3 regions of the Pseudarthrobacter sp. CC4 genome follow, and region 2 is predicted to be linked to each of the others. Evidence: riboswitches for the same ligand, from Rfam matches in the RefSeq annotation. Region 2 holds a riboswitch; each other region holds the start of a gene.

Region 1 (9,539 bases), on a different contig from region 2:
GGATCAGGGCCTTGAGGATGCCCTGGTCTGCCAAGCCGAGGATTCTGCTGGCGACCCGTCCTTGCTTGTCCAGGACGAGCGTGGAGGGTACGGCCTGCGGCGGGACGTAGTGCGCCATGGCGAGAAGGATCCCGCCGTCTTTATCCTGCATGCTCGGATAAGTGATGCCGAACGTGCGCTCGAAGGCGGCCGCGGTCTGTTCCTCGTCCCTGATGTTGACCCCGTAGAATCGGACTTTTTCTGGTTGAAACTGCTCCCAGAGGGCCTCAAGGCGCGGGGCTTCGAGCCGGCAGGGGGCGCAGGCGGCGTACCAGAAGTTGAGTACGACGACTTGGCCTGTCCAGTCGGCAGAGCTGATGACCGTCCCGTCGTAGAGTTCCCCGGTCAGTGTCACCGGCGGGGTCCGCTGCGAGGGGGAGTATTCGGTGACGGAACCGTCTCCGGCGATGTAATTCTTGTTGTCGCCGGCCTTTGCTTGTTGGGCCAGAGCGTCATTGGAGCCGCACCCGGCGAGGGCTGTGATGCCCGCTGCCGCCAGGAGGGCGTAGGTAATGAGTCCTCGGCGCGTCAGCGTCAGGAAGGCAGTTTTTCCCAATGCAGGCCGAGGAGGAACAGGGGGTGTTGAATCGTGCACAATCATCCCTTGCTGGTTAGGTGAAGGCCCGGCCGAAGTGATCCAGGATGGGAAAGAGGACATACAGGGCCGGGCATGCTAGCGCTTTTTCGTCTCAGTGCGTCCGGCGATGACAGCGCCGATAAGGAGCAGCAAAGCCCCGGTGGGGTAGCCGATGAAGATGTCTTCAGTGATGCTGGGCCCCTGCCCGGTCGCCGCAAGGTGGGCGATCCAGTGGCCGCTGGCCACGAGGGCGCCTAGTGCCATGAGGATCTGCCCGATGCGGACCAGCCGCCGGTGCCGGCGATGGCGTGATTGAGCATCGGTCTCTTGTTTTGGCTTGCGGTAGTTCTTCATGATGTCCCTTTTGGGGCGGATCAGCCGTTGGTTCCGCCGGTGCAGGCGGCGCCGGGTTCGGGTGCGTTCGGGGATTGCGCATAGGCGCGGATGAACACGGGGATACGGGCGTCGTCAGTTCCTGTCAGCGCGAGCTGGGTCCCCCAGGCTGTAGCCATCACCGGCGCTTTTTGGGCGCTGTCGGGGCTGAGGAGTACGTACGGTTTGTCCCGGGCAAGGCCTGTGAGTGCTGCGATCTCGGCGGCGGGAAGGTCGGGCTTGTAGGTCAGCCATACCGCGCCATGCTCCAGCGAATGGACCGCGCTCTGTTCGTTGACCGGGGTGGTATAGACGCCGCAGTTCGTCCAGATTCCGGCGTGGTCTCCTCCCACGCCGGGTTCCTGCGGATAATCCACGGATGTCTGGACGTGGTTGCGGGAAAGGCCGGTGAACGTCTGGACGCCTTCGATGGGTTTCCTGGCTTCTTCCGCGGCTTGGTTGCTTTCCTGGACGGAGCCCACCACCGTGATGGTTACAGCGGTGATGATGGATGTCAGAAGGAGGCCAAAACTTCCATAGACCAGAAGGTTCCATTTGCGTTGCTTTGCTTTCTGCCTGGCCTTGATCGAGGCGACTATCGCCTGGTGTTCGCTGCGTCGCTTGGCTGCATTGCTCATAGCGGTGTTCCTTTGCTTTCAATGTCGGAAGTGTGTTGGGGTGTGTTGCCGTGCTCATGCTTCACTGAAGAGCGCGGCCGGCGCCTGCGGGACTGGAAGAGGACCAGCCCGGCGATGAACAGCAGCGCTGCTGCCCAGGTGTTCACCCGCAGCCCGAGGATGGTGTTGGCGGGATCAGAGCGGAGCAGTTCGAACACGAATCTGCCGCCGGTATAGAACGTGATGTACAGCGCGAACACCGACCCGGCGCCCAGTGAATACTTACGGTCCAGGAACATCAGCAGTGATGCCGCTGCCAGGCACCAGAGGGATTCGTAGAGGAAGGTCGGCTGGAAGTAACCGATGATTTCTGCGCTGCCGTCGGGTCCGGTCAGGGCCTGGCCGGTGGCCTGGTCCATCGCATGGATCCGGAGTTTCCACGGCAGGTCGGTCGCTTGGCCGTAGAGTTCGTTGTTGAACCAGTTGCCCCAGCGTCCCAGGGCTTGGGCGATCAGCAGCCCCGGGGCTGCCGCGTCCACGAACGCGGTGAAAGAGACGTTGGCGCGGCGGGCGCCGATGGCGGCGCCGACGAGTCCAAGGGCGACGGCTCCCCAGATCCCGAGGCCGCCTTCCCAAATCCTCACCGCACCCCAAGGGTCTTTTCCCGGTGCAAAGTAGAGCTGGTTGTCGGTAACGACGTGGTACAGCCTTCCTCCGACAATGCCAAAAGGCACGGCCCAGGTCACGATGTCCAGTGTCTGGGCCGTGGTGCCGCCGCGGAGGCGGAGGCGCCGTGCGGTGAGCCAGACCCCGAAGACAATGCCGGCCAGGATGGCGAGGGCGTAAAAGCGTATTGTCAGCGGCCCGAGCTGGAAGGCACTGATGGTAGGGGAGGGAAAGTACAGGTCTGTCGTGACAGCGGCGTTCATGGTCAGCCTTATTTGATGTAGGAGAAGACGGCCATCATGCCTCGTTCGGCGTGGTAGGCGTTATGGCAATGGGTGAGCCACTGGCCCGGGTTATCGGCGTCGAAGACCACCGTCACTGTCTGTTTGGGCCGGACAATGATTGTGTCTTTGCGCGCCCCGCCGCCGGTCACCTGGAAAGTGTGTCCGTGCAGGTGCATGGGGTGCCACATGTCGGTGTCGTTGATGAATTTCACTTCGACACGCTCGCCGGTCCTGATTTCGAAGGCGTTGCTGAACGGGTTGTCCATGTCAAAGCGTTTGCCGTTGATACCCCAGTCGTAGTTCATCATCCCGCCGGTAAGGCGGACTTCGTGGATCCGGTCCGACGCCTTATCGCCCAGGGCAACCGTGGGATCGGCCTTCAGCTGGCCGCCGTCCACAACTGTGCCCTCAAGTTTGTTCGGGAGCACAGCGGGCAGGGGCTTCCTGCCCGTGCCGGCGCTGATGAAACCGAGCGCCTGGCCGGTCTTGCCCTCGGCCAATGCCATGACGGGCGTAAAGCCTTCCCTGACAGTAAGGAGTGCGTCGATGCGTTCACCCATGCCAAGGACGACGGCGTCAACGTCCTGGTGGTGGATGGGGAAGCCGTCGGTGTGTGTCAGGGTGAGCTTCTGGCCTGGAACCCCGACGCGGTAGGCGGTGTCCCCGGCGGCGTTGATGATCCGCAAGCGGATGACCTGCCCCGTTGTCGCGTTCAAGATCTCTGCATGGTCCGGGGCTTTGGAATTGAACAGATGGAAAGGATAGCGGACGTCCCCGGCATCACCGCCCAAAAAGTCGCTGCGGGAGCCCATCAGCATGTGATCCGTGGCTGATGGTCCGGCCGGGGAAGAGGGGGCGGATCCCATGGATCCGTGTTCCATTCCGGACATGGACATGCCGCCGGAGAGTTCCTTCAGAACCTCCTCCGGAGTGCCGGTGATACCGTCCATCCAGTCGTCCAGCAGGATGACCCAGTCCCGGTCGTACACGAGCTTTTCGGCAGGATCTTCAATGACCAGAGCACCGTAGAGGGCACGTTCGCGTTGCATTTCGACGTGGGAGTGGTACCAGTAGGTGCCGGGGTGGGCGAGCCGGAAATCGTAGGTGAACCCGGTCCCGGCGGCCACGGCGTCCTGGGTAAGGCCCGGGACGCCGTCCTGGTCATTGCGCAGGGCGAGTCCGTGCCAGTGGATGCTGGTGGCGTCCGTCAGACCGTTGACGAGGTTGACGCTCAGCCGGTCCCCGGCCTTCGCGCGGATCGCTGGTGCGGCAAGACCGCCGTTGTACCCCCACGTGGTGGCGGTTCTGTTCGCGACGGGTGCAGTGAAGGCACCGGCCTGCAGCGCTTGGGTCACGGTCCTCCCCGAGGAGGGCCGGCCGGCTTCATGTTCGGCAACCACAGGGTCTTCCGGCATGATCCGTTCCGGTGCAGCAGCCCCCGGGTCCGGGCTTCGAGTGCAGGCCGTCAGTGCCGCGGCCGCGGCGGTGGCGGCCGACAAGCCCAGGAAGCGGCGCCGGTCCAGGTCGGTAAACATAACAACTCCTTATGTGGCGGAGCTAGCGGCTTCGCCGGTATCAGATGGGGGTGAGGAAGGTTCCGGAGAGGTTCTGCAGTCGGTAGATCCACTGGACCCAGACTCCGGTGACCATGAGAAGGCCCAGGACGATGAGCATGGCGGCCCCGGCGATGTTGACGACCCGGATGTGCTGGCGGATGAAGGACAGTGCGTTACTGACCCAGCCCAGGCCCAGGGCCGTGAGGGCAAAGGGAATGCCGAGCCCCAGGCAGTACGCAAAAGCGAGCAGCGCTCCACGCCCGGCGCTGCCGGTGGTGACGCTGAGCGACAGGACAGCGCTCAGCGTCGGTCCCATGCACGGGGTCCATCCGAGGCCGAACACGATTCCCAGCAGTGGGGCCCCTGCCAGGCCGGTCCGTCTGCCAAGGCTGATTTTGCGGGTCTGCTGCAGCCAAGGCACCAGCCCCAGAAGCGCCAGCCCCATCAGGATCACTACCGCACCCATGCCACGCATGAGTGCGTCCTGCCAGCGCAGGAGCCAGGAACCGATCGCACCGAATGCCGCCCCGTACAGGGTGAAGACGGCCGCGAATCCGAGCACGAAAAGCCCCACGCCGCCCAGGACGCGGCGGCGGTTTTTTGGCTGGGTGGGGTCGGTCAGTCCTGAGACGAAACCGAGGTAGCCCGGCACCAGGGGGAGGATGCAGGGAGACAGGAACGATACCAGGCCCGCTGTCATTGCCAGCGGGATCGCGATTAGCAGCGCACCGGAGGTGACAGTGGAGGCAAAAAAACCGCCGATGTCCATCGGTTTCAGGCGGCGTCAGCGGGACGGAAGGTGGCTCCGCCGTCGGTGGAGACGACGAGCCCGGCGGTCGTGGCGGCCCAGATCCAGGGGCTACCTTTGGATCCCTCGGAGGCTGCGACTGCTTGGACACTGCCGTTAATTTTTCCGGTGTTCTTCCAGCTGAGGCCCGCGTCCGCGGAGGTATAGACGGTGCCGTCCGGGGCGACTCCGGCGGCTTCCGCTGCGCTGGCGAAAGCGACGAACTGAATCACCGGTGCGGCGGGCACCAGGGTCCAGGTGTTTCCGGCGTCGGCCGATCGTTGGACGCCTTCAGGGGTCGTTGCGAGCACGGTGTCGCTGTAAGGGTTGCCGGCCAGGACGGCCGGGGCGAAGCCGGCAGCAGCGGTCTTCCACGTCTTGCCGTCCGTGCTGGTCCGCATTGTTCCGTCGAAGCCGACTATTCCGGTTTTGGTTGTGGTGAGCGCATGGAAGTCGGATTCCCCTTGCCGGGAGACTTGTTCCCAGGTCTTTCCCCCATCGGTGCTCTTGACGAGACCTAGAGGGTTGGGCATTGTCGAGTCTTTGCCGGGATGGCCGGAGGCATAAAAGACGCCCTCGTCCATGGCCGCAGTGAAGCCCATGAGATCGTTTGTGGCTCCAATTTTGACACTAGTGTTTTTTGAGATGTCGAAGAGCCCTTCGTGGGCCGCCAACAGTATTTGTCCGGTTTCGGAGTTTACGCTCAAGCCATGGACGTGTGAGCTGGGCAGGCCTGAAGACGTCGTGGAGGGTGAAGCGCCGGGAGCCCCTGCTGTTCCTTGGCTGCAGGCGGACACGGTAAACAGCAGGGCACTGGCCGCGACGACGGCAGCGACAGGCCGGCGGGGTGAAGAGTGCAAGGTCATTGGAAACTCCAAGGGGTGGGCAGGGTTGGCCGGGAAAGGTGAAGGGGAGGTGCCGGCCCCCGGAGGGGGAGGGGACCGGCACCGGTTTTCGGCTGGCTACAGGGTGGCCAGCAGATCTTTCATTTCCTGGATCTCAGTTTCCTGGGAGCTGACAATGTCCTTGCTGAGCTGGACCGCGTCAGCGTTCTTGCCGTCGGTGGTTTCGGTCTTGGCCATCATGACGGCGCCTTCATGGTGGGCGATCATTTGGGTCAGGAACAGCTTGGCCGCCTCGGTGCCTTGGGCGGCTTCGAGCTTGGCCATGTCCTCCTCGCCCATCATCCCCTCCATGCTGTGCGCGGAAGGCATGTCGGTGGGCGTTTCGGTGGGCTGGCCCCAGCTTTGCAGCCAGCCGGTCATCTTCTCGATTTCCGGTCCCTGGGCTGCCTTGACCTTGGCGGCCAGGTCGGTCACGGAGGCAGGGATGCCCTCCTTTTTGAGCATCATGTCGCTCATGGCTACGGCTTGGGTGTGGTGCGGGATCATCATCTGCGCGAACATCGTGTCGGCATCATTGAACTCAGCCGCAGCTGCTGCTGAGGTTGCCGGCGCGGAGGTGGATGACATCCCGGAGCTGCCATGGTTCATACCGGGCATGCTGCCGGTCCCGGAACTGCCGGTTCCGGAGCCCGCGGAGCAGCCGGCAAGGGCGATGGCAGCAGCGATGGCGGCAGCCGAGATCGTCAGTGTCTTTGTCATGAAAATCAGGTCCTCAAAAGTATCAGCGGCGTCTGGGCGCTGGTGTGATGGCATGCACTGGCAAACCCGTGCGGGGCTTGGCCTGTTGTATGCACGCCGATGACTGGACGGCTGCGCGTGCAAGGGCATGGCGCAGGGGAGTGTTTACGTCCGGCTGATACAGAGGTCACCGGGGGAGGGGCTGCCCGGTGCGTAGGAAAAGGTGCTGCTGGCTGTTGCGGCGGCACCGAAGTCGGGCAGCGCGTAAGGGGCTGTTCCCGGCACCGGGGCTGAGAGAGTGGTGTTTCCCGGTGCCAGGACGCAGGCAGCGTCACCGGCGGACATTTCCGGGCAGGACCCGGCCGGGGCGCAGGAAGATGAGGAACCAGTGACCGCCGGGTCACCGGCGACCCCGCCTGTTGGCGTCCCCGCTGCACGGGAATGGCTGGCTGGCATGGTCTGCAGCTGCATGGCGGCCCCGGCCCCGGTGCCTGCCGCTGTCGTGCTTGGGCCGGGGGGCATGTGGTGGGCGCCGGTCATGACGTGCATGCCGAAAATGCCGGCAATGATGGCCAGGGCCACAGTCAGGAATCCTGCCTGCAGGAGGAAGTCGGTGACGCGACGATGGGGTGCTGCAGTCACAACTCTTCCTCCTTTCCGTGCAGGCTCTTTCGTCATAAGGGTACCGGCAAGGTGTTCCTGCCGGTCACTTCCTTGTGGTTCAACGCGCCCGGGCGCTATTCGGTTTCGCTGTTCCTAACGGGCCGTTGGTGATCGGTGTGGTCGTCGACGTTTGTTTCAGCGGCAAAGTCCGGTCGGCCCGCGTGCCAGCGGGCACGCCCTGCCTTGATCCCCGTTCCGGGAAGCACAACGGCCCGGGAGGAAACTCAGCGAAAGTACAGATGTCAGTTGCCGGCCAGGGTGTAGCCGGCGGAGGTGACTGCCTCCTGCACGGCTGCCGCGTCAGGTGCGCCTCCGACCAGCAGGCGGGAACGGCCGCCCGGGACGAGGTCAACGAAGGCAGATTCCACACCCTCAAGAGCAGAGACTAGCTTCTCAACCGTCTGCACGCAATGCCCGCAGATTAGACCGTCCACAGCGAATTCAACGGAACTGGTGCCGGCAGAGGCGGTGGGGGCAGACGAGGCTTCGGTCGAGCAGCAGCCGCACCCTGTCGGGGAGGATGCAAGCGGCAGTTGGGTACGGTTTTCAGTTCCACACATGTCAGTTTCCGTTCCTTGACGAAGGACTAAAGGCGCTGGGGTTGAACGGCTGTGAGAGTCGGCGCTAGGGCACCGGCCGGGACATACCACTTCACTGACAACAGTCAAAGTATACCCCATGGGGGTATCGGGAGCAAGCGGGTGTGCCCGTGTCCCCATGTCTCCCGTTATTCAAATGTGACAAACGGTGCTGCTGTGAAGTACGGTCTAAGCCGTGCCGGTTTCTCCGAATGCGGCACTCCCGAGCAGATTGCCTAACTCTGCCGCTGCCCGGGATCCGTTCGCAACTTTCGTCCGGCAGAGACGGGGAAACCAACATTGGCCTGCTTCAGGCAGGTCTTGGGGTGAAGCCATGCCTGGCGCGTTTCGTGCCGGCGCGGCCGGGTGTCTCCCATCCGAATCCGACAGCTAACCTCGCAGGCAGTGGGAGAGGCCTTTTTCATGCCCATTCGCAAAGCTCATGGCCGCCGCCGCGCGGTCCCTGTCCAGACCAGCGCCCTAGCGGTCCTGTCCAAATCCGTAGCCGACAACGCCGGTGTTGCGGGCCGTCAGGCAGCGGTTATCGCGGCCGCGTCCGGTCTTGTCCTGACCAGCGGCATAGCTGCCCAGGCAGCAGAGGTCCCGGCCCAGCGTGACGCGGAGCCGGCCTCGACGCTCGAAGTCGCCAGCCAGGCTCAGGTGCCGCTCAGCGCGGACGCCACGGTCCAGATCTCCTACGAGCGTCCTGTGGTGGAGACCACCCCGGCTCCGGTTGTGGAGGCGCCCAAGCCAGTCGCCCCCCAGGTACCCAAGGCGTCCCCGGCACCTGCCTTGACCGCAGCGGCTGCACCAGCGAAGGCTCAGATTACCGTCACACCTGCCGCTGCCGCTCCCGTTGCCGCGCCGGCCGCTGGTGGCATCAACGCCATCATGGTTTCTTCCGCCTACGCCCAGATCGGTATGATCCAGGACTGCACACGGCTGGTGGAAAACGCCCTTAACGCCGCGGGTATCCCGGTCGGAGACCTCGGCCCCATGCAGTTCATGAACTACGGGACTGTAGTCAGCGATCCCCAGCCCGGTGACATGGTCATGCAGCCCGGCCACGTCGGAATCTACGTCGGCAACGGCCAGGTCCTCAGCTCGGGCCTGAACGGCAAGAACGAAACCGCCGTCCACCCGCTGACCTGGATGACCTCCAAGGGTGCCGTCACTTTCGTCCGCGCCGGTAAATAGCCACTGAAGGCCGGTGATGCACTGCCTTGGGGGCAGTGCATCACCGGCCTTCAGCATCCGACGCCGCAGGAGGGGACTACACCTTGTGCGGCCGCCCGAAGCGGCGCAGCCGCAGTGAGTTGCTGACCACCAGGACCGAGCTGGCCGCCATCGCGGCACCGGCGATCATCGGGTTCAGCAGTCCCAGCGCGGCGACCGGAATGCCCACCGCGTTGTAGAAGAACGCCCAGAACAGGTTGGTCTTGATCGTGGCCAGCGTGCGGCGGGACAGCTCAATGGCCTCCGCGACCTGCCCCAGGTCGCTTCCCATGACCGTCAGATCAGCCGCGGCGATGGCAACATCCGTGCCGCTGCCCATGGCGATGCCCAGGTCAGCCTGGGCCAGGGCCGCGGCATCGTTGACGCCATCCCCTGCCATCGCCACTGTCGCGCCGGACTCCTGCAACCGGCGCACGGCCTCAACTTTTCCGTCGGGCAGGACCCCGGCGAGCACATCCTCGGCCGGGATGCCGACCTGGGCGGCCACGGCCAATGCCGCCGAAGCGTTGTCACCGGTCAGAAGAATGGGACGAAGCCCCAGCTCCTTCAACCGGCCGACTGCCGCGGCAGAGCCGGGCCTG
Region 2 (9,539 bases):
GCCTCGCCGTCCCGGTGTCCGGAACCGCCGCGGTGTCCGACGGCGGCACCCACCTGGCGCAGGACCGCGAGCTGTGCGTCCACCTCCTCAGCCCCCGGCGCCGTCCGCGGGGCGGTGTAGACAGGGCGCAGGTGGTCCTGCGGGGTCGGGGCTGCCCGGAGCCGGACCACCGGTTCGTCCGCGCCGTCCACGGAGGGGGAGAGCCCCAGGGTGCGGAGAACCTGGGCGGTTTCCCGCGGCGGTGCCGAGGAAACCAGGACGGTGGGCGCAATCTTCACCAGGTTCAGGCCGGACGCCTTCGGCCCGGAGAGAAGCTCCAGGAGCGCGGCTTCGTCTTCGCTCTGGATAAAGCTGGCAGCCGCCCCCACCCGCAATCTTCCGTGCCGTGAGGCCGTGTCCTCCACAAGGTATTCGAGTGGCTGGGGCACGGCGGTGGCAGAGTGCTCACGGAGGAACTCCAGGATGCCGGCGGCGTCCTGTCCGCTGTCCAGGGCCCGCTTGATGGAGCCGGCCGAAAAGCGGTAGGTGGTTGCCGGACCTTGGCCTTCCGCGTCAGCCATCAGCAGCAGCTTCCCGGTCAGTTCGGGGGCCAGGTACCCCGGGGCGACGGCAGTGAGGTCGGCCTGCAGTAAAACGTGGGTGACAGCTGCCGGCAGGTGCTCGCCCAGGATGGCAAGCGCGGCTTCAGGGTTGTCTTCCGCCAACGCGCTTCCAAGCTGGCTCAGGGCTCCGGATCCCACCAGTCCAAGGAGCTCGGCTTCGGCGAGCACGCCGCGGATCATCGAGCTGAAGCGCCTGGCCATCCTGGGCTGTGCCCACTCTGCGCGCTGGAGAACAGCTGCGGCATCAAGTACTGGTGCGGTCCCGTCCGGGGCGCCTGCCTCGGCAGTCAGCTCATCCAGGATCTCCAGGATGCGTTTGCGGACCACCGGGGCATCAGGCCGCTGCGCTTCGGCTGACAGCGCGATGACGGTGCTGCCGGAGGCGGAGCGTTGTGCCGCCGGCACGCTGCGCGTTCCATTGACGGGCTGGCCCACCAGGGACGGCACGCGCTGGCTGGACAGCCAGGCGTTCACCAGCCAGAGCCACTGTTCCTGCCGCGGCAGGACGAGCCATTCCAGCTGCGGAGGCTGGATCCAGGACGAGGAATCGACATCCAGGCGGATGAGTCCGGCCAGTGCGGTCAGCTCCAGCAGGATTCCCGCGTGCTGCAGGTCGATCCGCAGCAGTTCGGCAAGGCGCCTCATCTCGCGCACTCCCACACCGCCGCTGCGCAGCGTGACCAGCGGTTGCTCCCCTACAGCGTGGAGCAAATCGCTTACCAGGCGCAGCGTCTCCGAGATGGCGCTGAGTGCTGCGTTCCGGCGCAGCGCCGCTGAGGTCCGGCCGAGTTGGGGGACCGGGGGCGACAACGTGAAATCGTCGATCACCGCACCGCCGCGCAGCGAGATCCCCACGCTGTGCGGCAGCTCGACGTGCGCCGCGTCCAGCGGCACCAGCAGGCCCCGCGCCAGGAGCCAGTCCACGGGCCCGACGTCGGATCCTTCCGTGGCGATTGAGGCCTTCCGTTGGGCCTGGGGGACGGCACCCATGGCCCAGTTCCGGAACCTGGCGAGCAGCGCCGTCGTCCGCTCCGGGGCAGTGGACAGTATGCTCTGGAGAGCCTCGGGGGAGGAGGTCCAGTGCTGCAGCGCCAGCGCCGCCTCCATGGGGGTGGTGGCATCGTGGATGGCAACACCGCTGCGGTGCAGTTCGGACACCAGTTGCACGGCCCGCTGCGCGAAGGCCGGCTGAAGGCGGACCAGCTCGGTGTAGCTCCTGCCCAGCCCGGCGGGATAGATGCCCACCACGTCCTTCAGCGAACCCACCGGGAGGTAGTAGTGGTGTTTCGCCGCGGATGCCGGGGTGCCGTGCGGCGGCTCGGCGCGGTGCACCAGCGCAAGTTCCTGCAGCGAATGCAGGATCCGCTCCACCGAGGCTGCCGAAGACCCGGAAATCATCTTCCGGAGTCCCGCGGCGGACGCGCTGTGGCCGGTGTCCGTATTGGTGCACAGGTGGAGGGTTTCGAGGACCTGCATCTGCGGACGGTTGAGGCGTTCAAGTGCCCGCTGCACGCTGAGCCGGGCACTTGCCCGCGCGGCAAGGGCGGGGAAGTCCGGAACGGGGGGCGAAATGAGGTCCGGCCGCGCATCGAACAGCGCACGCAGTGAATCGTCGCTGCGTGCCTCCAGCTCCTTGCTCAATGCGCGAATGAGGGACATCAGTCCAACGTTACCGCCGGTCCGGGTTTGCTGCCCGGCGGCGCCCGGCAACGCTGTCCAGAACCAGGAACAGCATCAGGAGGAACGCAAGCGGCAGGCCGTAAAGCGCCGTATAGGTGACCCAGGCCGGAGCCACTGAGCCGGCAAAGGCAAGGGCCATCACGGTGCCCACTGCCACCAGGGAAAGCACGGCCACAGCCGCGGCGATGATCATCAGGGCACGCCGGTAGCGCGAGGGTGTCATGGACGTAACGCTACCCCTCCTGCCGCACCGGGAGTGAATGGTGCTGAAGGAGGCAGCCGGAAGGTTGCACTGGGCCGTTGAAAGCGTCAATAGGGCGGTGGGCAGGATAACCTTGAGGGATAGACCAACACGGTCCGCAGCCGCCATACCTTGAACCCGCATTGCAGTGCGGATGCGGTGACGGCTGGCCGTGTCAGAAGACGTCAGAACGAAGAAGGTTGATTACGTGCCTACCGGCAAGGTCAAGTGGTATGACAAGGACAAGGGCTTCGGGTTCCTCGCAGGCGAAGACGGCCAGGAGGTATTCCTGCCCAAATCGTCGCTGCCCGAAGGCGTAACAGAGCTCAAGGCAGGCACCCGGGTTGAATTCGGGGTAGCCGACGGACGCAAGGGCGCCCAGGCCCTGGGGCTGCGCGTCCTGGACAAGACGCCCTCGATCGCCAAGGCCAAACGGCCCAACGCCAAGGAACTCGCCCCGCTGGTCCAGGACCTGGTGACCGTGCTGGACAATCTCTCCGGAACCCTCTCCGCAGGCAAGTATCCGGAAGGCAACAAGGGCAAGGCCATCGCCGCTGCCCTGCGTAAGGTTGCCGACGAGCTGGACGTTTAGGCGCCGATGAACCCGGAAGCTGAACAGCCGGTGGCCGCCGCCCAGGACCAGGACGGTCCGACGGCGGGGGCTGCTGCCGCTGCCAACCCTGCGGCTGCGGGGGCCAAGGCCATGTCCAAGCGCCGCGCGGGAGTTCCGGTGTGGCGGACAGGCAAGCCTGATGCCTTCCTGGCTGCAGCCGTGGACACCGCCCGCACCGCCATCGAGGGCATCACGGCACCGGCTACGATCGGCCAACACCTTGCGGCCAAGAGCGAAGGCGACCGCCTGGTGACCCATCTGTTTGAGTCGAAGCTGGCCGGTTACCTGGGCTGGCAGTGGTACGCGGTGCTCACCCGTAACTCCCGCTCCAAGGTCGTCACCGTCAACGAACTCGGCCTGCTGCCGTCGGAGGATTCGATCCTTGCCCCGGAATGGGTGCCGTGGGCGGAACGTGTCAGACCCGAGGACGAGCAGGAGCCGGAGCAGGTGCCGGCCCAGGAGCCGGAACAGGGCCAGGAATCCGGGGAGGAAAAGCCCGGCGACGGTGGACAGCCCGGCGACGAAGCAAGGACTTCCTGACCACACACGAACGGCGCCGTCCGGGATGATCCCGGGCGGCGCCGTCGTACGTTAAGGCTGCCGGCCTACTTGCGCAGTTCGCCCACCACGTAGTCGATGCTCGCCAGCAGGGCAGAGACGTCGGACGGCTCGATGGCCACAAACGTGGCGATGCGCAGCTGGTTGCGGCCCAGCTTCCGGTACGGCTCGGTGTCCACGATGCCGTTGGCCCGCAGGACCTTGGCCACCACGGCCGCGTCCACTGAATCGTCGAAGTCAATCGTGGCGATTACGTTGGAGCGCTCGTCCGGGTTGGCGACGAACGGCGTGGCGAATTCGGAGGACTCCGCCCAGCTGTAGATGCGTCCGGCAGAATCTGCAGTCCGCGCCGAAGCGAAGTCAAGCCCGCCGTTCGCGTTCAGCCACTGCACCTGGGCGTCCAGGGTCACCAGGGTGGACAGCGACGGCGTGTTGTAGGTCTGGTTCAGGCGGGAGTTGTCAATGGCCGTCTGGAGGTCCAGGAAGTCCGGGATCCAGCGGCTGGTGGACTTGATCCGGGCCGCGCGCTCCAGTGCAGCCGGCGAGAACAGGCCAAGCCACAGCCCGCCGTCGGAGGCAAAGTTTTTCTGCGGGGCGAAATAGTAGACGTCGCTCTCCGCCACGTCGACGTCCAGGCCGCCGGCTGCCGACGTCGCGTCAATAAGGACCAGTGAGCCCTCATCCGCGCCAGCCACGCGCTTAACGGGGGCGGACACGCCAGTGGACGTCTCGTTCTGCGGCCAGGCATAGGCATCAACGCCCGCCTCAGCCTGCGCAGCAGGGCGGGTTCCCGGCTCGGATTTGATGATGGAGGAGGCATCCAGGAAAGGTGCCTTGTTGGTGGCTGCCGCGAATTTCGAGCCGAATTCACCGAATGAGAGGTGCTGCGCCTTCTTCTCCACCAGGCCGAAGCTGGCGACGTCCCAGAACGCCGTGGAACCGCCCACGCCCAGCACCACCTCATAGCCTTCCGGGGCACGGAAGAACTGGCTCAGGCCTTCGCGTACGGACCCCACCAGGTTCTTGACCGGTGCCTGCCGGTGGGACGTTCCCAGGATGGTCTTCGATGCGGCGGACAAGGCATCGATCTGCTCCTGCCGGACTTTGGAGGGACCGGCGCCGAACCGCCCGTCCTTGGGCAGGAGGTCGGCGGGAATAGTGATGCTGGTTTCGCTCACAGGTGCTCCAATTTCGGCGTGGACGGGGTGTTGGTCCGGACGGATGTGGGTGCCAGGCAGTCGCGGCGACTGTGACTCGGGCCCTCCCTCATTCTGCCTGAACAGCTGTTTCAGCGGGAACCGGGACCGTCATAGTCCAGACATTGAGACAGGGCCCCTGCCCGCGCCGTCAACTATTCGGACAAACTCAAAATAGGCTAAGCTTTCCAACGGACCACGCTGCATGTGAAGGCGGTACGGTGGGACAACGCAAGGTACTGCGCTCGAGGAGCTGAGCTGGATGACGGATCTGATCGACACTACGGAGATGTACCTTCGGACCATCTTGGAGCTTGAGGAAGAAAACATCGTTGCCCTCCGGGCCCGGATCGCGGAGCGGCTGCGCCACTCCGGGCCCACTGTGTCGCAGACCATCGGCAGGATGGAACGGGACGGCCTGGTGGTTGTCTCCGGAGATCGGCACCTTGAACTCACGGAGGTGGGCCGGAAGCGCGCCACCGAAGTCATGCGGAAGCACAGGTTGGCGGAGCGGCTCCTGGCCGATGTCATCGGGCTGGACTGGGCCTACGTCCATGACGAAGCCTGCCGCTGGGAGCACGTCATGAGCGAACGGGTGGAACGGCGCATTTACGAAATGCTGAACCATCCCACTGAGTCCCCGTATGGCAATCCCATCCCGGGATTGGCGGCCCTCGGGGGCGAGGCGCAGGCCGCTGCGGACGCGGCGGTCAGCCTGCTTGAGGCCATGAAGACCTACGGCCCGGCGTCTGAGGTGACAGTCAGCCGCCTGGCAGAGCCGATCCAGGTGGAACCCGAGTTGTTGGTCCAGCTTGATGAAGGCGGAATCCGGCCCGGTGCCTCGGTCTCGCTGGAGCGGGTGGGGGAGTACATTTCGGTCCGCGTCCCGGGCATCGAAGGGGCCCTGGAGCTGCCGCCGGAAGTCGCGGCGCACGTCTTCGTGGCCGTACGCTAGGGACCGCTTGAGGCCTCCCGGCTACCCCAACGGGTGCCGGTTACGCAAAGATAACGGAATTGTTACTTTGGGACTTTTGCCCCTATAGTTAAACCCAAGCGTTGATACTAAAGCGTTACCTGATCTGGAGCCGAGCTCTGCCAGCGGATCAGGTGCACGAGTCATTACTGGCAGAGGCGGGGGAACCACAAACGGCAGCCGGGGGACTGCCTTGGGGTGAAGTCCGTCAGCAGCAAGCCTCTTCCAGTGAAGGATCCTCCGTGGATACCTCTGTGCCGAAGCTTGCTTACGGCGGACCGGGTCTTTGAACTCTCTGACCCGAATCCGACAGCTAACTTCGCAGGCTTTCCAGAGAGGAACCCTTCTTGTCCATGCAGACCCCCAGGGGACGCCGCCGCGCAGCGGTGCCCGCTTCGACGCCGCGGGTTGTTGAAGTCATCACCACGGAACGCCCCCGCGATCCCCACCGTGATGCGCGCCGCCGTCGTGGTCCCTTCCGCCAAGTCACCGAGTTCGCTGCTGCGAGCGGAATCGGCCAGAAGGCCGGAATCGCACTCGCAGCCACAGGCCTGGTGCTGACCGTGACGGTGCCGGCCACCAGCCCCGTGATGGCCACCGACGCTCCCGGTGTTACTCCGATGGCAGCCTCAGCCGTCACGCCGCAGCCGCAGATCTCAGCCGAGGCCGGTGCCCAGATCGATTTCAGCCGTTCCGCCGTGGTCACCCAGGCGGATCCGGACGGCAAGCTCAAGCAGCTTCTCAGTGCCCAGTCCGCCGGCTCGGTGTCACGTGCTGCCTCGGCAGGAAGCCTCGGCGCTCCACTGGCCACGCTGACCACAGCGTCCCCCTTCGGCTACCGCGTCAGCCCGATCACCGGTGGCTCAGGCGACTTCCACCGCGGCCAGGACTATGTGGCCCAGTGCGGTACGTCGGTCTTCGCTGCCGCCACCGGTACCGTGACCTTCGTGGGCTGGCACCAGTTCGGCGGCGGAAACCGCGTTGTGGTGGACCACGGCAACGGCCTGGAAACCACGTACAACCACCTCTCCTCCTTCAGCGTGAGGGAGGGGCAGACCGTCTCGCGCGGGGACGTAATTGCCCTTAGCGGGACCACGGGCGCCTCCACGGGCTGCCACCTCCACTTCGAGGTGCAGGTCAACGGCGAAGTGGTCGATCCGACTGGCTGGCTGTAGTCAAGTGACGGTGAACTATCAGATGATCGTGACTTGCCGTGACCTGAATGTGACATTCACTCAAAACTGCTGTACCGTCTAACTCGCGTCAACTTTTCCGAAGTTGACGCTCTTGTGCGGATTGCCTAACTCTGCCACCGCTCAAGGTCCGTTCGCATTTCATCGTCTGGCAGGGGCGGGGGAACCAATTTTGGTCTTGGCTTTGGCTAAGACCTTGGGGTTAAGTCGCAAAACTTCCTTGGAAGCAGCGCGGCCGGGTGACTCCCATCCGAATCCGACAGCTCACCTCGCAGGCATTGGGAGAGGCTACCTTCGTGTCTTCACGCAATAATTCTGCGCGCCACCGTGCGCAAACGGTTCGTACCAACCCCTTGGACACTATGTCCAAGGCTGTTAGTGCCAATGCCGGGACAGTAGGTCGCCAGGCTGCCGTTATCGCCGCAGCTTCCGGTCTTATCCTCAGCATGGGCCTGCCCGCCAACGCAGCGGACACCACCGCTGGTGTTTCCGCTTCCACCGAGTCCGGCTCCGCGCAGGCTGCCCTGGCAGTCACCGCAGCCCCCACGGCCACCGTGTCGTTCGAGCGGCCCGTGGTCAAGACCACTGCCGCCCCGAAGCCGGAGCGGGTGCGCCCACAGTCCACCGCCACGGAAACGGGCGCAGCGTCGAGTTCGGAGTCTGCAGCGGACAAGCTGGCCAAGACTGTCTCTTCCGCTTCCACCTCAGGCATTGCTGCCATCGCCTACACGGGCATTGGCAGCCCCTACGTCTGGGGCGGCACCAGCCCGGTCACCGGATGGGACTGCTCCGGCTTCACCCAGTGGGTTTACGCCCAGGCCGGCATCAGCATCCCCCGCGTCAACGCCTGGACTGCCATGACCCCCACCTCCACCCCGCAGCCCGGCGACCTGGTCATGCAGAACGGCGGAGCGCACGTCGGCATCTACGTCGGCAACGGCATGATGGTCAGCGCGCTCAACCCCTCCCAGGGCACGCTGCTCCACGCCGTAGCCGCCACCGGCACCTCTTCGTTCTTCACCATCAGCAAATAGTTCTTGGACCCTCGGGTCCAAGAACTATTTCTTTGCTCCACCACGCTTTCCGCTAACACCACATCCCCGTTCGGGGCGTGCCGGCGTACCCCCAAGATGCCGGCGCGTCCACATCCCTTGGTGCCCACAACGGCCTGAGGAAAACGAAAGAGAGAACTGATGACTACTCGTGCTACCGCACGGCATCGCGCCGAGGTCACCAAAACCAGCTCAATCGCCATCATCGCCAAGGCTGTCGGCGAGAACGCCGGCGGCGTAGGCCGCCAGGCCGCTGTCATCGCCGCCGCTTCCGGCCTGGTACTGACCAGCGGCATCGCGGCGAACGCTGCCGACTCCAACGTCCAGCGCGACTCCGCTCCGGCTTCCACCCTGGAAGTTGAATCCGCCGTCGAAGCCCCCATCTCCGCGGCCTCCACGATCAACATCACCTTCGAAAAGCCCGCCGTCACCACCACGCCGGCCCCGGTTATCGAAGAACCCGCACCTGTCGAGGTCCAGGAGGCCGAGCCGGCCCCCGTCGCCCAGCCTGCTGCTCCCAAGGTCACGGCCAAGGTTTCCACGGCCTCGGCCCCGGCCGCCGCTCCCACTGCTTCCGCCAGCGGCAAGGGTGCAGCCATCCTGTCGGCTGCATACGCCCAGCTGGGTGTTATGCAGGACTGCACCATGCTGGTCACGAACTCCCTGGCAGCAGTGGGGATCAACTTCCACGACTGGCCTGCAGGCTACCTCTCCCTGGGTCGCACCGTCAGCGCTGCCGAGGCGCAGCCCGGCGACCTGATCTACTACGCCGACGGCGGTGCCGGCATGGCACACATTGCTGTCTACGCAGGCAACGGCCAGGCCGTCCACGGTGGCTACAACGGAAACCAGACGGTGGTCTTCAGCGCCAACGTCGGCTCCGGCCCCGTGTTCATCCGAGTGAACTGACCCGCCAGTTCCGGCGGTCCGACCAGGACTCAAAAGAACCCTTGCCCTCACGGCAAGGGTTCTTGCCTTTTAACTGCCGGCTGCTCCAGCCGTTCAGTATGCGCCGCCTGACTGGATCGACACGACCGTTCAGGGAAAGGGCGATTAGCCGATCGCGCGCTTCTATGTTTACTCTTGTGGTGTCGATCCATAGCCCGGACATGCCGAGGGCAGCCGGCCCTCGTGCCCCTGGACGGGTGCGGCCGTGAAGAGGTACGTGCATGCGCACTCTCGTTCTGAATGCTGGGTATGAGCCCCTGGCGGTGATCACTTTCCGCCGGGCGCTGGTGCTTGTGCTCACGGGCAAGGCCAGCGTGGTTGCCGAAGGCGATGATCCCGTGGTGGGACCGCAGGAAATCCTGGGCCGTCCCTCGGTGATTCTCCTGAACCGTTACATCCGGCCGAGGTACAACCAGGCCACTGCTGTCAGCCGCCGCGGAGTGCTCAGGCGCGACGGCCACAGATGCGCGTACTGCGGTAAAG
Region 3 (9,539 bases), on a different contig from region 2:
TGACAGCTTGTGCGGGCGTAGCGTGGACAGGAGCCACCATCGCGTACTGGCTGACCATTGTTGCGGCCGCCGATGCGTCCGCACCTGCACCGCCGGTGTCCTCCGTATTGTTCTACGTTGGCTTCGCCGCATTCGGGCTAATGGCCGGGGCCGTTGCGGCTGCTGCGGTCTCCAGGTACCGGGACCGCAGGCGTTCGGTGAAAGCCGGACAGCAGCCGCAAAAGCACTAAGACCACGGCCTAAAAAGAGATGCCGGCCCCGGTCGCACCCTTCCTGTCAGGTGGCCGGGCCCGGCAGCTACGGTTCCAGAAAATCCCTCAGGGGTCAGTTACCCGTTACCGGGTCTGCTCCCGGCGGCGCCGGGCGAGGTAAAGGATGCCCCCCAAGATGGCGATGATGACTGCGCCGATCCCTACGACGAGCGGACCATTGCTGTCATCCGGGCGCGGAGCCTTCGGAACGGTGTTTGCCGCCGCGCTCTGAGTTGGCGATGGTGCAGCCGAGGGCGGCACCGACTCTGTTGTCGAGGCTGGCGGTGCAGCCGGCGTTACTGCTGCGGGGTCCTGGACCGTGAAAGAGTAGTTTCCCTCGATGGGGTGACCGTCGGAGGAAACCGTCCGCCACAGCACCGTGTAGGGTCCGTTGCTTCCGGGGGCGACTCTGGTCGAGATCGTCGGGCCGGTCACTGTGACCTTGCCGTCGCTGAGCGTCTTTCCGGTTGAATCGGTCACGGTGATCACGCTCAGGTTCAGGCTCTCTGAATCCGTGGGCGGTTCTGACAAGGTGAGGGTCACCGTGTCAGGGGCGGCTGTCACTGTCGCGTCCCGGTCCGGGGACGTGGACTGGAGAGCGTCGTGGGCCTGCGCCGGGCCGGCGCCGATCACAGCAAGCAGCAGCGCTCCGGCAAGAGCGAGGCCAGCCCGGGAGCGTGCGTTCTTTTTTCGTACTGTCATGGGTTCATTCGATTCTGTTCGTATCCGGTCACCGCACTGCATACCGCAGGCGGGTTGCCCCGCCGTCACCGGCGAGGCTCTTATGAGCAGCCGAATCCCTGCGGTGGCCCACGGACAACGGTTTGAACGGGAACCTTGGCGCAAAGAGGAACAGGACGCTGGGTACGCGGCGGCTGGCGGAAGCCCGGGGGAATAATGACAGGATCGATGGGTCCGTTGAGGGGACGCAGCCACGCCGCAAGCGCCCAGAGGGCGTCCTCGCCGCGGGCAAGGAGGAGTGCTGTGGCCAGCGTTGCAATGAGGTGTGCGAACGTCATTGGTGAACCGGCGTCGGCCATCAGATGCCGATGGGACGTTGCGCTTTCCAGCATCAATGGGCCGGTGGCCGCCAGTCCCAGCCCATGATGTGAAGGCTCAGAGCCTGGCACGGCGCTGGCGGACAGCGTTGAGAAGGCCAGGTGCAGGCTCAGCTGGGACCCGCCAAGGTAGGCCGCAAGGAGGGGCGCTGTCATTTTCAGCCCCGCGAGCAGGACTGCGGAGAGTCCCACGACCGCGGCAAGCGCCATCATGATTGACGGCCCTGGAAGTTCGCCCCCGGCGCCCAGGTGTGCCGCGGCGGCGAGCGTGAGAACGGTCAGGGCCAGAACCCCTGCGCGGGGCAGGCGCAAAGGCGCGTGAACGACCACGTGCCAGCTCCTTCCGGGCGTTGTTCTGCTACATCATGTAGAACGATAGCGGTTCTGCAAGCCACGCCATGTGCCGTCTATTTGACGGCGTCGTCGAGTTTCTGCCGGAATTCCGCTTCGGTGTTGAGGGTCAGCTTTTCACCGTTCAGGAAAAAGGTAGGGGTGCCGGTGACGCCGAGGGCTTTTCCGTCGGCGATGTCTTTGCGGATCCGTTCCTTGGTCTCTTCGGCGGCCATGGCAGCGTCGTACTTCTCCATGTCCAGGCCGAGCTCTTCGGCGAAGGTCCTGAACAGGGCGTTTTGGAAGTCCTGCTTCTCGCCCCACTGCGGCTGGGTCTCAAACATCTTGGCGGCCATCTGTTCGTACTTGCCCTGCTGCGCCGCGGCTTCCACTGCCAGGGCGGCCTGGCCGGAGTTCTTGTGCGAGGGCAGGGGGAAGTAGCGGTTCACGAAGGTGATCCGGTCCCCGTATTCCTTCTTCAGTTCCTCCACCAGCGGCGCGGCGGCGCCGCAGGCCTCGCACTCGAAGTCCAGGAACTCCACGAGCTGGGCTTTCTCGGTCGCGGGGGTGGTGAGGCGATGGCTGTCCTCCCTGACGACCTGGGCGTCCGCGACGGGCTGCAGGGCTGCCGGTTCGGGTTTGTTGAAGGTGAAGACCGCGTACCAGATCAGGCCGGCGCCGACGGCGGCGGCCAGGAGGATCCAGAGGACTATGCGGACCTTCCGTGCCGGGTCGGTGGGCTTGGTGGTGGGTGTTGTTTTTGTCATTAGTGGGGGATGCTTTCCTGGTCGCGGTGGGCGGCGGGTTCGATTTGAAAAGTTGAGTGTTCGACGCTGACTTCAAAGTGTTCTGCGACGCAGCGCTGCAGGTCCGCCAGGATCTCCGCGGCGTGGCCGTCCATCATGCAGCCGTCTTCGACCGTGACGTGCGCGGAGAGGACCGGGGTGCCGGAGGCGACGAGGGAGGCGTGCAGGTCATGGACGTCGATGACGTGCGGCAGGGCGAGGATGTGTTCACGGACCTTTGCCAGGTCAAGGCCTGCCGGGGCGTTCTCCATCAGCACGTTCAGGGTTTCGCTGAGGAGCTTCAGTGTCCGGGGGATGATCAGGGCACCGATCAGCAGCGATACGACGGCGTCGGCCTGCACCCAGCCGGTGACGGCGATGATGATCGCGGCGGCGATGACGGCGACGGATCCGAGGGCGTCGTTGAGGACTTCGAGGAACGCGGCGCGCATGTTGAAGTTGTGTTTCCGGCCCGAGGCGAGCACGATCAGGCCGATGGCGTTGCCGGCCAGGCCGATGATGCCAAACCAGAGCATCGTGGAGCCCCCGACTTCGGGAGGTTCGAAGAGCCGGCGGATGCCTTCGATGATGACGAAGCCGCCCACGCCCAGGAGCAGGGCCGCCTGCCCGGCCGCGGCGACGATTTCTGCCCGTTTATAGCCCCAGGTCCGCTTCATGGTGGCGGGCTTGAGCGCCAGCGACGCGGCGATCAGGGCGATCAGCAAACCGGCCGAATCGGTGAACATGTGCCCGGCGTCGGCCAGCAGGGCAAGGCTGCCGGTCAGGACCGAGCCGATGATCTCGGCGACCATCACGGCAAAGGTGATGGTGAAAACGATGATCATTTTTCCACGCTGTACTGCCCCGTCCCCGGCGCCGTGGGCGTGGTCGTGCCCGCTCACGAATGGATCTCCTGGTTTACGGCCCCGGTCCGGGAGTATGCGGTTGTCTCTTGGGCGCAGTCAGGGTCGGCGCACTGGCAAATGGTGCCGACCGTAAGGATGGTACCGAGCAGGTCACCCAAGGCATGGGCAAGGCGGGGATCAGAAAGTTCGTACCTGACGCGCCGCCCTACGGGCTCGGCCAGGACCAGCCCGCAGTCGCGCAGGCAGGCAAGGTGGTTGGAAAGAATTTGGCGGCTCACACCAATCCCTTCGGCCAGATCGGAGGGAAACGCCGGGCCGTTTCGCAGCGTGAGCAGGACAGCTGCCCGGGTCGGGTCCGCGAGGGCTTTGCCGAACCGGGCCAGGACCTCAGTGCTTGAGAGGATACGCATACCGGCAAGAGTACAGATAATGGTGGATTCAGAGAAGCCTGAATTGACGCGGTTCACTGGCCGTCCCGCTGCCGGTCTATCCTGCTGTCGCGTTCCTGCAGCTGGGCGAGCATGTCGTTGTATGCGTCCAGATCCGCGTCGTTGTTCCGGACTGCCGCACGATCGGTTCGGCGCATTTCCCTGGCGTCGGAGCGGGACCACATGACGGCGACACCGATGGCGATGAGCAGGGTGGGGACCTCGCCGATACCCCAGGTGATGGCTCCGCCCATCTGCTGGTCGGCCAGGGCCGGCGGTCCCCAGTCCCGGCCCAGGCCGGTGAACCAGTCAGGCTGCAGAAGCGTTGGCGAGCCCATGAGCGTCACACCGAAGAAGGCATGGAAGGCCATCGTTGCCAACAGCAGCAGAAGCCGCAGCGGATAGGGGGCGCGGCGGGGTACCGGGTCGGTCCCGATCATCGAGAGGATGAACAGGTAGCCGGTTATCAGGAAGTGGGCTGTCATCAGCTCGTGTCCGGCGTGTTCACGCAGGGCGAACCCGAAGGCGTCCGAGTAGTAGAACAGGACGATGGAGCCGGCGAAGTTGGCCGCAACGAACAACGGGTGGGTCAGGACCGCGGCCGGCCGGGAATGGACCAGGACCATGATCCATTCCCTGGGCCCGCGGGAGCCGTCCCGCCGTGGAGCCAGGGTGCGCAGGGCGAGGGTAACCGGCGCGCCGAGGACCAGGAAGACGGGGACGACCATGGTCAGGGCCATGTGGTCGACCATGTGCGCACTGAAAAGTATGCGGCCGTAGACCGAAGGGCCGCCGGAGGTGAAAAAGACCAGCGCCGCAAGCCCGGTGAGCCAGAGCACCGTCCGGATCCACGGCCAGTTGTCCCCTCGCCGGCGCAGGCGATGCGCGCCCAAAAGGTAGAGGACGGCAGCGGTGGCGGCCACGGCAATCCACAGCCAGTCCGGCCGCCAGACGGTAAACCAGCGTTCGGGGGTCAGCTCCGGCGGCAGGGGGTATCCGGTGAGCACTTCTGCCGGGGTGAGGGCGGCGCGGATCTCCTCCCCACCGGGGGGAGGCGTTCGGCCCAATGCCGCCGCGAGGCCGCTGACGGCGCCCATGATCAGCAGTTCGGCGACGATGAACCGCCACAGCACCCTGCCTGCACCCGGCCCGTCTTTCCGGGTCAGGGCGGGGATGAGGCGGGTACGGTGCAGATATCCGATGATGCCCAGGATGATGACGGCGGCGGTTTTAGCCATCACCAGGACACCATAGGGGGAGGTCAGTCCTTCGGGCAGCGGCAGCCGGATTGAGGCGTTGATGATGCCCGAGGCGGAGACCAGGATGAAGGCGAACAAGGCCAGGGAGGAGAACCGGCGAAGGACCGCGGCTGTGTCCTTGCCCAGGGCTGTTCCGGCGGCGGCGAGGGCGATCAGTCCGCCGAACCAGAGGCACACCCCGACCAGGTGAAGGCCCAGGGAATTGGTGGCCTGTTCGTGGTCGGTGCCGCTGGAGGCATGGCCGATAAGGATGACGGGCACCAGTCCTGCGATCGCCAGCAGCGCGGCCGCGGCCAGGGGGCCGGGAGAACGGGCACCGAACACCGCGGTTGACACCACCGCTGCGATGATGACGACCGACAGCCAGGCGCTTCCACTGGGCAGTTGTGTCATATAGGCGACAAGGCCCGCGGAAAATTCGGGGCTGCCGGAGACCGGGACGCCGGCTATGTCGGCGAAGCCCAGGACCAGGACCGCCAGGGCGGAGAGGGTCCATATGACACTGGTGGCCGAAACCAGGACCATGATCCGGGTAAAGGCGGGGTGCTCAGCGCCTGTTGTCGGGCCCTGCTCGTCATGGCGTGTCCTTGACGCCCGGCCTGAGCTTCTCAGGGTGGGCGGGATAATGAAAGCGGCCAAGACGAGTCCGCCGATCGTTGCCGCCGCCGCGAGGTTGTGCACCGTCTGTGCCAGGCCGTATCCCCACTGGACCAGCGCCCCGGGGTCCCGGGTCTCGGCCGGAAGAGTTCCCCTGCCGTAGGCGGTCGCGGCCAGAACCACCACCAGGGCGATTGCGCAGGCGGCTGCCAGCCAGACCGGCCGGGGTGAGACAGCGGGCCTCTCCTGTGAAGTGGAGACTTTGAGCGCCACAATACGTCCTAACCTGGTCCTGGCCCCTACGGAAGGGTGGGGATGGAGCGCGAAACGAAGCACAGCGCGCGACACCAGATTATCTGTAGAGTTGTTCACACGTTAAACGTGCGTGTCAGGGCGTGCACTCCCCCGGCGCCGCGGGCCTCCTGCACTTGCCGCACGTAACCGGGGGAACTCGAAGCTTTAGCGCGTAAAGGTAGCCTAGATGGATGATGCAGATTCCACCCCGGGTCCCCGCCGGGCCGGAGTGTTCGGTCCGGCTCGTCGACGCAGAAAAAGTCGGCGCGGTCAGATCCAGGATGCCAGGAGATTCGGACGTAACCGACTTGGCGGTGATCTTCGGGCTGCTCTCGGACCCTGGCCGGGTCAGGATCCTGATCGCCCTTCTCGAAGGAGAAATGTGCGTCTGCGACCTGGCAGCAACTACCGGGCTGAGCGAGTCCGGCGTCTCCCACGCCCTTCGCCTGCTGCGCGGGCCGCGGGTTGTTCAGGTGCGCCGCTCGGGCAGGATGGCCTACTACTCTCTGGCGGATTCGCACGTCCGCATGCTCCTCGATCTCGGCTTGACGCACGTTGGACATACAGGCAAGGACCGGTTGCGCATGGTCGAAGGCGGCCAGGCACCCTGACAGGGGCGGGCCTGCCCGCACAGTGCGACAGCCGGTGCTGCCATGTCTGAGCCTGAGATCACCGGTCCGGTCTGGCTTCCGTCGCTGCCGCCCTCGCTTCCTGAATACCTGGCGCCGAACCTGCAGCCGGTACCGCTGATCCCTGCCCTGACGCTGCTGGCCGCGGCGCTTTACCTGGCAGGGGCGATCCGGCTGTGGCGGCAGGGCCGGGGCTGGTCCGTGGTGCGGACGTGTTCCTTCCTGGTCGGCTGCCTGGCCATCATCGTGGTCATGGGAGCCGGCATCGAAGGGTACGGACTGCGGATGTTCTCCATCTTTATGTTCCAGCAACTGACCCTGATGATGGCCGTTCCGCCGCTGCTGGTCATCGGATCACCAGGAACACTGCTGCTGCGGGCAACACCCCACGGCAGGCTGGGCCGCCGCGCCCTCCGGGCCGCGCTATGGGGCCTGCGTTCCCGATGGGGACGCGTTGCTATTCACCCGGCCTTCATGGTCCCGCTGTTCCTGCTCAGCTTTTACGGCGTGTACTTCTCCGGTCTGGCGGACCTGCTGCTGCCAAACTGGTACGGCCACGTCGGCCTGGAACTGCTGTTCCTGATCTCCGGGATCCTCTTCACCGTGCCGTTGATTTCCGCTGACCCGCTGCCGAGCCGCCAAACCCACTTCGGACGGATGATCGATATCTTCGCAGAGATGCCGTTGCACGCGTTCTTCGGGGTGGTCATCATGATGGCCACCACTCCCATGGTTAAATTCTTTGCCACGCCGCCTGCGAGCTGGAACATCAACCCCCTGACGGACCAGGGCGTAGCCGGCGGATTGGCCTGGTCCTACGGGGAATTACCCGGAGTGCTTCTGCTGATGTTCATCCTGGTCCGCTGGCAGCGTGAGGAAGCCAGATCCAACGCCAGAATTGAGCGGGCCGAGCTCACCGGAGGAACCCCGGAGCTGGACGCCTACAACAGCTACCTGCAGCAGCTGGCAGACAGACCTGAACCCCGTCGCCGATAAAGGGCCCGGTCAACTTGACCCGCGGGCCTGGTCATATGAAGATATCTGCAGATGAATTTTACGAAGCGTAGAACTGCGCCTTCCTTGCTGCTGTTATCAGATTGTGATATTCAGGCTTTCTTAGGTAACGTTAGTTCAGGCTTTCCTGTATTGAGCCCTCGACGCCGCACGCTCAGCCCCGCCGGCGGTGTCAGATCCGAACATGAACGGCGGGGGCGGAGGACCCACAAACGGCAGCTTGCTGCCTTGGGGTGAAGACGCACACTGTGCCGGGCCACGAGGGCCGGCTCCACGGGCGTCCGGGCTTTCTCCTTGGCCCGAACCCGACAGCTAACTTCGCAGGCGACCCGAAAGGATTCCGCTGTGCCCTCCTCCCTCCATGGCCGCCGCCGCGCTCTGCCCAGTGACCGCTCCCGGCGCCGCGCCGGTGCTGCCAGAACTGCGCGCCGCGCCGTCCGTCCCGTGGCCCCGTCCCCGCGCCCTGTCTGGCTTCCCGGGGCCTCCGCTTTTGCCGCCGTCGTGATGCTTGCAGCCGGCATACCCGCCGCGCATGCCGGGCTTATTGCCGCCGGCACCGTTCCCGCCGCCGAGCCGGCCGCTGTGGAGGCAGCCCCGGCCATAACAGCGCAGGAACAGGCGGTCATCACTTATCAGCGCACTGACGTCGGGACCCGTCCGGCCGAACGGCCTGAGACGCCCGCGCCTGCCGCAACAGGATCCACCGCAGGGACCCCCTCCGCAGTTCCTTCCGCTGCAGCGACGGCACCGCCAACGGTTGTGCCCGTGGATACCACCCTGGGCGCTCCGCTGGCCAGCATGTCCATTTCCTCTCCGTTCGGGTTCCGGACGAGCCCGATCACGGGCGCGTCCGGTGAATTGCATACCGGGCTGGATCTGGTGGCTTCGTGCCAGACGGCAGTGTTCACGGCCGGCTCGGGGACCGTCGTGGAAGCTGGATGGTCCCAGAACGGCGGCGGAAACCGCATCGTTGTCGATCATGGCAATGGGATGAAAAGCACGTACAACCATCTGTCCTCAATAGAGGTCTCCGTCGGTTCCGTGGTGGCCAAGGGCCAGCGGCTCGGCGGGGCCGGAACAACCGGAAACTCCACCGGATGCCACCTGCACTTCGAAATCGTCCGCGACGGCGTGACGGTGGATCCCCAGGGCTGGCTCCGGCCGTGACCCTCATGGAACCGGGCGACCAGGCGCCGGCAACGTCACCAATGCACCGGAAGCGGCTTTGGGCTGTTTTCGTCATAGTAGTGGCCCTCACGGGGCTGGGCTTCTTCGCTTTGGGCCGGCTTTCCGCGGCGCCCGCACTCGTCCCGGACTCCGGCCCGGATGCCGGATTTGCCCGGGATATGCAGACCCATCATGCCCAGGCGGTGGAGATGGCCCTGGTGATTCGGGACAAGTCCGACCACCCCGAGGTCCGGGCGGTCGCCTACGATATTGCCACCGCGCAGCAGCATCAGAACGGGCAGATGTTCGCTTGGCTGCAGGACTGGGGACTGTCCCCGGCCGGGACAGCGCCGCCGATGGCCTGGATGACGCCCGGCGGCGCACATGAAGGAACCGGAGCCGCGCATACCGCCCAGGCGTCCGGCCCTGAAGGTGCCATGGAAGGCATGGCGACCCCGGAACAGATGCAGGCGCTGCGGGAAGCTTCAGGTGCGGAGGCCGACCGTCTGTTCGTTGATTTGATGATCCGCCATCATCAAGGAGGTGTCGCCATGGCCACCGCCGGGACCCGGCTGGCGGAAACCTCGAAGGTCCGGGACTTCGCTGCCCGTATCCTCGAAGCACAGACAGCTGAAATCACGGCCCTTGAAGAACTCCGAAGCCGACTCTGATCGCCCCAAAAAGAGAGTGAGACCGCCGATGACCGGAAAACCAAAAGCCGGTGAGGACCGCAAAGCGCTCCTGGCAGCAGTGCAGGCCAAACAGCGGGCCGCTGACAGACGGCGGGCCTGGCTGATCTACGGCACCGGCGCGGCCGTCGTCCTCGCAATCATTGCCGCGGTGACCTTTGTCCTCGTGGGG

What was found. A riboswitch is a leader RNA that binds a small molecule or an ion and turns the genes downstream of it on or off. The one in region 2 is predicted to bind cyclic di-AMP.
Region 1: another riboswitch for cyclic di-AMP. It lies ahead of PV768_RS16045 (NlpC/P60 family protein); the one in region 2 lies ahead of PV768_RS02690 (C40 family peptidase).
Region 3: another riboswitch for cyclic di-AMP. It lies ahead of PV768_RS06390 (M23 family metallopeptidase); the one in region 2 lies ahead of PV768_RS02690 (C40 family peptidase).

What each region holds. Positions count from the first base shown of each region.
Region 1 covers NZ_JARCCZ010000023.1:38,953-48,491, reverse strand. Annotated here, with positions in the region: gene PV768_RS16095 (TlpA family protein disulfide reductase) at 1-595, opposite strand, end outside; gene PV768_RS16090 (hypothetical protein) at 713-970, opposite strand; gene PV768_RS16085 (DUF3105 domain-containing protein) at 991-1,626, opposite strand; gene lgt (prolipoprotein diacylglyceryl transferase) at 1,623-2,534, opposite strand; gene PV768_RS16075 (multicopper oxidase family protein) at 2,543-4,090, opposite strand; gene PV768_RS16070 (cytochrome c biogenesis CcdA family protein) at 4,131-4,880, opposite strand; gene PV768_RS16065 (F510_1955 family glycosylhydrolase) at 4,886-5,764, opposite strand; gene PV768_RS16060 (DUF305 domain-containing protein) at 5,861-6,502, opposite strand; gene PV768_RS16055 (hypothetical protein) at 6,647-7,123, opposite strand; gene PV768_RS16050 (heavy-metal-associated domain-containing protein) at 7,387-7,704, opposite strand; cyclic di-AMP (ydaO/yuaA leader) riboswitch at 7,946-8,141, shown strand; gene PV768_RS16045 (NlpC/P60 family protein) at 8,146-8,919, shown strand; gene PV768_RS16040 (heavy metal translocating P-type ATPase) at 8,996-9,539, opposite strand, start outside.
Region 2 covers NZ_JARCCZ010000002.1:322,897-332,435, reverse strand. Annotated here, with positions in the region: gene PV768_RS02725 (helicase-associated domain-containing protein) at 1-2,261, opposite strand, end outside; gene PV768_RS02720 (hypothetical protein) at 2,272-2,505, opposite strand; gene PV768_RS02715 (cold-shock protein) at 2,732-3,115, shown strand; gene PV768_RS02710 (DUF3027 domain-containing protein) at 3,122-3,676, shown strand; gene serC (phosphoserine transaminase) at 3,742-4,872, opposite strand; gene PV768_RS02700 (metal-dependent transcriptional regulator) at 5,153-5,845, shown strand; cyclic di-AMP (ydaO/yuaA leader) riboswitch at 5,964-6,206, shown strand; gene PV768_RS02695 (M23 family metallopeptidase) at 6,217-7,038, shown strand; cyclic di-AMP (ydaO/yuaA leader) riboswitch at 7,151-7,348, shown strand; gene PV768_RS02690 (C40 family peptidase) at 7,419-8,090, shown strand; gene PV768_RS02685 (NlpC/P60 family protein) at 8,250-9,017, shown strand; gene PV768_RS02680 (HNH endonuclease) at 9,278-9,539, shown strand, end outside.
Region 3 covers NZ_JARCCZ010000007.1:762-10,300, forward strand. Annotated here, with positions in the region: gene PV768_RS06345 (hypothetical protein) at 1-230, shown strand, start outside; gene PV768_RS06350 (copper resistance CopC family protein) at 336-953, opposite strand; gene PV768_RS06355 (hypothetical protein) at 1,034-1,639, opposite strand; gene PV768_RS06360 (DsbA family protein) at 1,717-2,406, opposite strand; gene PV768_RS06365 (cation diffusion facilitator family transporter) at 2,406-3,326, opposite strand; gene PV768_RS06370 (ArsR/SmtB family transcription factor) at 3,323-3,700, opposite strand; gene PV768_RS06375 (cytochrome c oxidase assembly protein) at 3,754-5,847, opposite strand; gene PV768_RS06380 (ArsR/SmtB family transcription factor) at 6,060-6,479, shown strand; gene PV768_RS06385 (cytochrome c oxidase assembly protein) at 6,522-7,493, shown strand; cyclic di-AMP (ydaO/yuaA leader) riboswitch at 7,672-7,852, shown strand; gene PV768_RS06390 (M23 family metallopeptidase) at 7,857-8,678, shown strand; gene PV768_RS06395 (DUF305 domain-containing protein) at 8,684-9,349, shown strand; gene PV768_RS06400 (DUF3105 domain-containing protein) at 9,378-9,539, shown strand, end outside.